Regions from separate parts of the Streptosporangium sp. NPDC002524 genome, predicted to be linked through region 2. Evidence: riboswitches for the same ligand, from Rfam matches in the RefSeq annotation. Region 2 holds a riboswitch; the other holds the start of a gene.
The links. Region 2 has a riboswitch for glycine ahead of gcvT (glycine cleavage system aminomethyltransferase GcvT). Riboswitches for the same ligand answer to the same signal wherever they lie in the genome.
Positions count from the first base shown of each region.

Region 1: another riboswitch for glycine. It lies ahead of gcvP (aminomethyl-transferring glycine dehydrogenase); the one in region 2 lies ahead of gcvT (glycine cleavage system aminomethyltransferase GcvT).

Region 1 is NZ_JBEOWK010000046.1:30,645-34,042, reverse strand. Features, by position in the region: gene gcvP (aminomethyl-transferring glycine dehydrogenase) at 1-2,067, opposite strand, end outside; glycine riboswitch at 2,250-2,342, opposite strand; gene ABT053_RS41765 (MerR family transcriptional regulator) at 2,358-2,981, opposite strand; gene ABT053_RS41760 (bifunctional nuclease family protein) at 3,126-3,398, opposite strand, start outside.
Region 2 is NZ_JBEOWK010000020.1:115,936-119,333, reverse strand. Features, by position in the region: gene ABT053_RS30640 (gamma-glutamyl-gamma-aminobutyrate hydrolase family protein) at 236-1,063, shown strand; glycine riboswitch at 1,168-1,266, shown strand; glycine riboswitch at 1,267-1,361, shown strand; gene gcvT (glycine cleavage system aminomethyltransferase GcvT) at 1,395-2,486, shown strand; gene gcvH (glycine cleavage system protein GcvH) at 2,483-2,872, shown strand; gene ABT053_RS30625 (L-serine ammonia-lyase) at 2,945-3,398, shown strand, end outside.

The DNA.
Region 1 (3,398 bases), on a different contig from region 2:
CCCCGGCCTGGCCAGGCCGACCAGCGCGTTGAGGTTGGCGCCGTCGACGTAGACCTGCCCGCCGGCCTCGTGCACCAGCTCGCAGATCCGGACGATCGTCTCCTCGTACACCCCGTGCGTGGACGGGTAGGTCACCATGATCGCGGCGAGCTGCTCGCGGTGCTTGCCGATCTTCGCGACGAGGTCGTCGACGTCCACGTTGCCCTGGTCGTCACAGGCGACCACGGCCACGCGCATGCCCGCCATCACGGCGCTCGCGGCGTTGGTGCCGTGCGCGGACGAGGGGATCAGGCAGACGTCGCGGCCCGACTCGCCCCGGGCGGTGTGGTAGGCGCGGATCGCCAGGAGCCCGGCGAACTCGCCCTGGGAGCCGGCGTTCGGCTGGAGCGACACGGCGTCGTAGCCGGTCACCTCGGCCAGCCAGCGCTCCAGCTCCCCGATCAGCTCGACGTAACCCGCGGCCTGGTCCTCGGGCGCGTAGGGGTGCAGCCCGGCGAACTCCGGCCAGGTGATCGGCTCCATCTCGGTGGTCGCGTTGAGCTTCATGGTGCAGGAGCCCAGCGGGATCATCGACCGGTCGAGCGCGATGTCCTTGTCCTGCAGCCTGCGCAGGTAGCGCAGCATCGCCGTCTCGGAGCGGTGGCTGTTGAAGACCGGGTGGGTCAGATAGTCGCTGACCCGCGCCAGCGCGGCGGGCAGCGCGTCGTGCGCGGCGGCGTCGAGGTCGGCGAGCACGGTTCCGCTGACCTCGAAGGCGGCCAGGACCTGCTCCAGATGCAGGAGCTCGGTCTTCTCGTCGCAGGTGACGCCCACGTGGTCGGCGTCTACCAGGCGCAGGTTCACCCCGTTGTCGCGGGCCGCGGCGACGACCTTCGCGGCCCGGCCGGGCACCCTGGCGAGCACGGTGTCGAAGAAGGTGTCGTGCACGATCTCGACGCCGCCCTGGCGCAGGCCCTCGGCGAGCACGACGGCGTACCGGTGGGTGCGCCGGCCGATCCTGCGCAGGCCCTCGGGGCCGTGGTAGACGGCGTACATGCCGGCGATCACGGCGAGCAGCACCTGCGCGGTGCAGATGTTGCTGGTGGCCTTCTCGCGGCGGATGTGCTGCTCGCGGGTCTGGAGCGCGAGCCGGTACGCGGGGCGCTTGTCTGCGTCCTGGGAGACGCCCACCAGGCGGCCCGGCAGCTGGCGCTGGAGGCCGTCGCGGACGGCCATGTAGGCGGCGTGCGGGCCGCCGAAGCCGAGGGGGACGCCGAAGCGCTGCGAGGAGCCGACCGCGATGTCGGCGCCGAGCTCGCCGGGCGCGGCCAGGAGGGTGAGGGCGAGCAGGTCGGCGGCGGCGACCACCTGGGCGCCGCGCGCGTGGGCGGCGTCGGCGATGGCGCGGAAGTCGCGGACCCTGCCGCTGGCGCCGGGATACTGCACGAGCACCCCGAAGCACTCGGGAAGCTCCTCGGTGAAGTCGCTCTCGACCAGCTCGATGCCGAGCGGCTCGGCGCGGGTGCGCAGCACCGCCTTGGTCTGCGGCAGCGCGTCGGCGTCCACCACGAACACCTTCGAGGGCCCGCGGCCCGCGCGGCGGGCCAGGGTCATCGCCTCGGCGGCGGCGGTGGCCTCGTCCAGCAGGGAGGCCCCGGCCACGTCGAGGGCGGTCAGGTCGGCGACGACGGTCTGGAAGTTGATCAGGGCTTCCAGGCGGCCCTGGGAGATCTCCGGCTGGTAGGGCGTGTACGCGGTGTACCAGCCCGGGTTCTCCAGGAGGTTGCGGCGGATGACGCCCGGGGTGACCGTGTCGTGGTAGCCCAGGCCGATCATCGAGGTGAGCACGGTGTTGCGCCCGGCGAGGACCCGCAGCTCGGCGAGGGTCTCGGACTCCCCGGCCGCCGGGGGCAGGCTCAGCCGCTCGGAGGAGCGGATCGCCTCGGGCACGGCCACCGCGACCAGGTCGGCGACGGAGGCGAATCCGACCGCCTCCAGCATGCGGGTCTGGCCGGCGTCGTCCGGCCCTATGTGGCGGGTGGCGAACGGAGGGGAGCCGAGTTCGCTGAGCGATGACAGGTCGGTCATTGGTGAAGCCTCCCGGGACGGGGTGGAGACCGGCGCTGGGCGCGGGCGTATGCCTGGTCTCCCCCTCTGTCATCACGACCGTCGTGCCGGGTCGTGACCTGAGAGCTTCACCTGCCCCTTATGGGGCGGCTTGCACCGTCGGTGAGTCGCGCCTGGCGAGCGCGCCTGCTTTCCAGAGTTGCCTCGTCCGTGCGGTACCGGGTGCCTGAGAGATTCCGGGGAGGTTGCTCCTTCGGCGCCCCGATCGCGGTCGGGGTCTCTCCCGCACAGGGTCAGTGGCAAGTCCGAGTTTACCCGGTTCGTCGTGCTCTGCGACGGCGGGCCAGCTCATCGGCCTGATGATCTCCTCCTAAAGGGCCGTCGCCCGACTCCGCACGTTCGCCGGGCAGATCCGCGAGGGAGCCCTCCACCTCCTGCCACACCCGTCCCAGAGCTATGCCGAAGACGCCCTGACCACCCTGGAGCAGGTCGATGACCTCGTCGGGCGAGGTGCACTCGTAGACGCTCACCCCGTCGCTCATCAGGGTGATCCCGGCCAGGTCGTTGACGCCCCTGTCTCGCAGGTGCTGCACGGCGATGCGGATCTGCTGGAGGGAGACGCCGGTGTCGAGGAGCCGCTTGACGACCTTGAGGACCAGGATGTCGCGAAAGCCGTAGAGCCGCTGGGAGCCGGAGCCGTGGGCGGCTCGCACGGTGGGCTCGACCAGGCCGGTGCGCGCCCAGTAGTCGAGCTGCCGGTAGGTGATGCCGGCCGCGGAACAGGCCGTGGGGCCGCGGTAGCCGATGTCGGCGGGCACCTTCACCGGTTGCCCGTCGAACAGCAGACCCTCTTCACCCGCGCGCTGACGTGCCGACTGGCGCCGTTCCGGGTCATCCTGATCGGCGTTTCTACCCTCGCCGCTGCTGACCGCCACGCGGACCTCCGGCTTTCTCTCATCCCACGGCCTGATCTGGGGGTTTACGCACGACCGCGGGTTTCACTTGCACCGTAGGACTGGGGCCAAGTCCAGTCAACGACCCCACCCGGCGCGTCGTGAAGCGTAAATGCACCGAAATTCCTACCCCGCGCGGCCGAAGTCCTCGGGCGTGATCGTGTCAAGGAACTCCCTGAACTTCTCCACCTCGTCCTCCTGGTCGTCGGGGATGATCACCCCGGCCTCCCGGACCACGTCCTCACTCGCGAAGATACGGGCGCCGGTGCGCAGTGCCAAGGCGATCGAGTCCGAGGGACGCGCGCTCACCTCGACCCCGTTGGAGAACACGAGATCCGCGAAGAAGATGCCGTCGCGCAGGGCGACGATGTTGACCGTGCTCAGCCGGACCCCGAGGCC
Region 2 (3,398 bases):
CCCGGCGATCCCCCCGACGGCCGACGACCCCCCGTGACCCCTGTGACCCCTCGTGATCAGCCGTCACGGTCGGACGCCCGCGCCCGCGGCAAGACCGGGGGCGGTGACTCCCGAGCCGTCTCCCCGGCGGCCGGTCCGCTTAACCACTTAACTCTCGCCGCGCGCCCCGCCGCCGCCCGCGACCCCCGCTCACGGCGGGTCCCCGGCGGCACGCCGTCCCGCCCCGGCCGGTAACGTGCGGGAAGGCACCGGGATCGGCACCACGGGCACGAGGGGCACCACGGGCACGATGGGCACCACGGGCACGATGGGCACGATGGGCACACGGCGCCAGGACCTCGGTGGAAGCACGGCGAAACAGGAGACCATGTCCCGTCCCGTCATCGGCATCACCTGTTACGTCGAGCCCGCGCGCTTCACCGTCTGGGAGACCACGACCGCGCTCCTGCCGTACGACTACGTCGACCACGTGGCCCGCGCGGGCGGGCAGCCGGTGATCCTGCCCCCGGCGGGCGACCCCGCGACGCTGGCGGAGCGCCTGGACGGGCTGATCCTGGCCGGTGGCGGGGACGTCGGCCCCGAGCGGTACGGGCAGGAGCCGCACGAGCGGACCGGCTACGTCCGGCCGTTCCGCGACGACGCGGAGCTGGGGCTGGTCCGGGCGGCGCTGGAGCGCGGCCTGCCCTTCCTGGGGGTCTGCCGGGGCATGCAGGTCCTGAACGTCTCGCTGGGCGGCACCCTCCACCAGCACCTGCCCGACGTGGTCGGCCACCCGGGGCACGCCCCGGCCCCCGGCCACTACGGCAGGATGCCGGTGTGGCTCGCCCCCGGCAGCCGGACCTCGAAGATCTTCGGGGCCGAGACCGTGGACGTGGCCCACTACCACCACCAGGCCCTCGACCGGCCAGCCCCGGGCCTCACGGTGACCGCCCACGCCGAGGACGGCACGATCGAGGCCGTGGAGGTGGACGACCACCCCTTCGCCGTCGCCGTCCAGTGGCATCCCGAGACCGACGACGAGTCGGCCCTGTTCGAGGCGCTCGTCCGGCACGCCACCCCCTGACCGGCGCGGATGAGGGCGGAGCAGGGTGGATCGGGGCGGATCCGGGGCGGCGAGGGGATTTCGCTCGGCCGGTGCGGGCGGTTAGGCTGGCCGCTGACACCGATGAATCCCGTGCGGGAGAGCGTCCTGACACCCAGGCCAGGACCCCTGAAGGAGCAAGCCCTCCCCGCGAACCTCTCAAGGCAAAGGACCGTGCGGGTAGGTGCCCTCTGGAAAGCAGGTCCCACGACCTCGCCGAAGGTGAAAATCCGGTAAAACCCGGATGAAACTCTCAGGCACCCACGACAGAGGGGGAGGATGCTCTCATCTGTCCCCTGTCTGAGGTGCGCACATGTCCCGACCTACGCCGCTGCGCGGCGTGCACGAGTCCCTCGGCGCGACGCTGACCGACTTCGCGGGCTGGCTGATGCCGCTCCGCTACGGCAGCGAGTCGGCCGAGCACAACGCGGTCCGCCAGGCGGCCGGCCTGTTCGACCTCTCCCACATGGGTGAGATCTTCGTGACCGGGCCGCAGGCCGCCGAGGCCCTCGACCACTCCCTGGTCGGCCACCTCTCCGCGCTGGAGCCCGGCCGCGCCCGCTACACGATGATCGTCGACGCCGAGGGCGGCGTGCTGGACGACCTGATCGTCTACCGGCTCGCCCCCGCCGAGTTCATGGTCGTCGCCAACGCCTCCAACTACCCGCGGGTGGCCGCCGAGCTGACCGGCCGCGCCAAGGGCTTCGACGCCGTGGTGGACGACCGCTCCGAGCGGTACGCGCTGGTCGCGATCCAGGGCCCGCGCTCCGCGGAGATCCTGGGCACGCTCACCGACGCCGACCTCGACGGGCTCAGGTACTACGCCGGCCTGCCCGCCGTCGTCGCGGGCCGCGAGGCCCTCATCGCCCGTACCGGCTACACCGGCGAGGACGGCTTCGAGCTGTTCGTCGCGGCCGGGGACGCGGAGCCGGTCTGGGCCGCCCTCACCGAGGCGGGCGCGCCGCACGGCCTCATCCCCGCGGGCCTGTCCGCCCGCGACACCCTCCGGCTGGAGGCCGGGATGCCGCTGTACGGCAACGAGCTGTCGGCCTCGCTCACCCCGTTCGACGCCGGGCTGGGCCGTGTGGTGAGGTTTGACAAGCCGGGCGACTTCGTCGGCCGGGCCGCCCTCGAAGCACGCAAGGACGTCCCGCCGTCGCGCCGCCTGGTCGGCCTGGTCGCGACCGGCCGCAGGGTGCCCCGGCACGGGTACCCGGTGGTGGTCGCCGGAGACGGCACGGTCGTCGGCGAGGTCACCAGCGGGGCGCCCTCCCAGTCACTGGGCAGGCCCATCGCGATGGCCTACGTGGACAACGGCCTGTCGTCAGGACTGGCCGTCGACATCAGGGGCAGCCACGAGCCGGTCGAGGTCGTCGCACTGCCCTTCTACAGGAGGAAAAAATGAGCAGCATTCCCGAGGAACTGCACTACACCAAGGAACACGAGTGGATCTCCGGCATCGATGACGGCCTGACCCTCACCGTCGGCATCACCGCCTACGCCGCCGAGGCGCTGGGCGACGTGGTCTACGTGCAGGTCCCCGAGGTCGGCTCGGCCGTCGCCTCCGGTGACGCCGTCGGCGAGGTCGAGTCGACCAAGTCGGTGAGCGACATCTTCGCGCCGGTCTCCGGCGAGGTCGTCGAGGTCAACCAGGCCGTCGTGGACGACCCCTCGCTGGTCAACAGCGACTCCTACGGCGACGGCTGGCTGTTCCGCGTACGCCTCGAGGGCTCCGCCGACGACCTGCTGTCGCCGGAGGAGTACGCCGCGCTCACCTCGGGTGAGTCCTAAGCCTCTCCCCCCTCGCGTCACGGCCACGCGCGTCCCCGGGCGCGCGTGGCCGTCCACGCTGGAAGGATTCAGATGACGATCAGCGTCTTCGATCTCTTCAAGATCGGAATCGGCCCGTCCAGCTCGCACACCGGCGGCCCGATGGCCGCCGCCCACAAGTTCGCCCGCGGCCTCGACCGGGACGGGCTCCTGGAGAAGACCGCCCGGGTGAGCGCCATCCTGTACGGCTCGCTGGGCCTGACCGGCAAGGGCCACGGCAGCGACAAGGCCGTGCTGCTCGGCCTGTCGGGCGAGAAGCCCGAGCTGGTCGACGTCGACACGGTCGACGAGCGCCTCGCCGCCATGCGCGAGTCCGGCACCCTCTCCCTGTACGGCTCCCGTGAGATCCCCTTCGTCATCGGCGAGGACCTCGTCTTCGAACGCAAGATCTCGCTCCCCGGCCACCCCAACGGCATGCGCTTCACCGCGCTGTCCGAGTCCGGCGAGACGGTCCGCGAGAAGGTCTACTACTCGGTGGGCGGCGGCT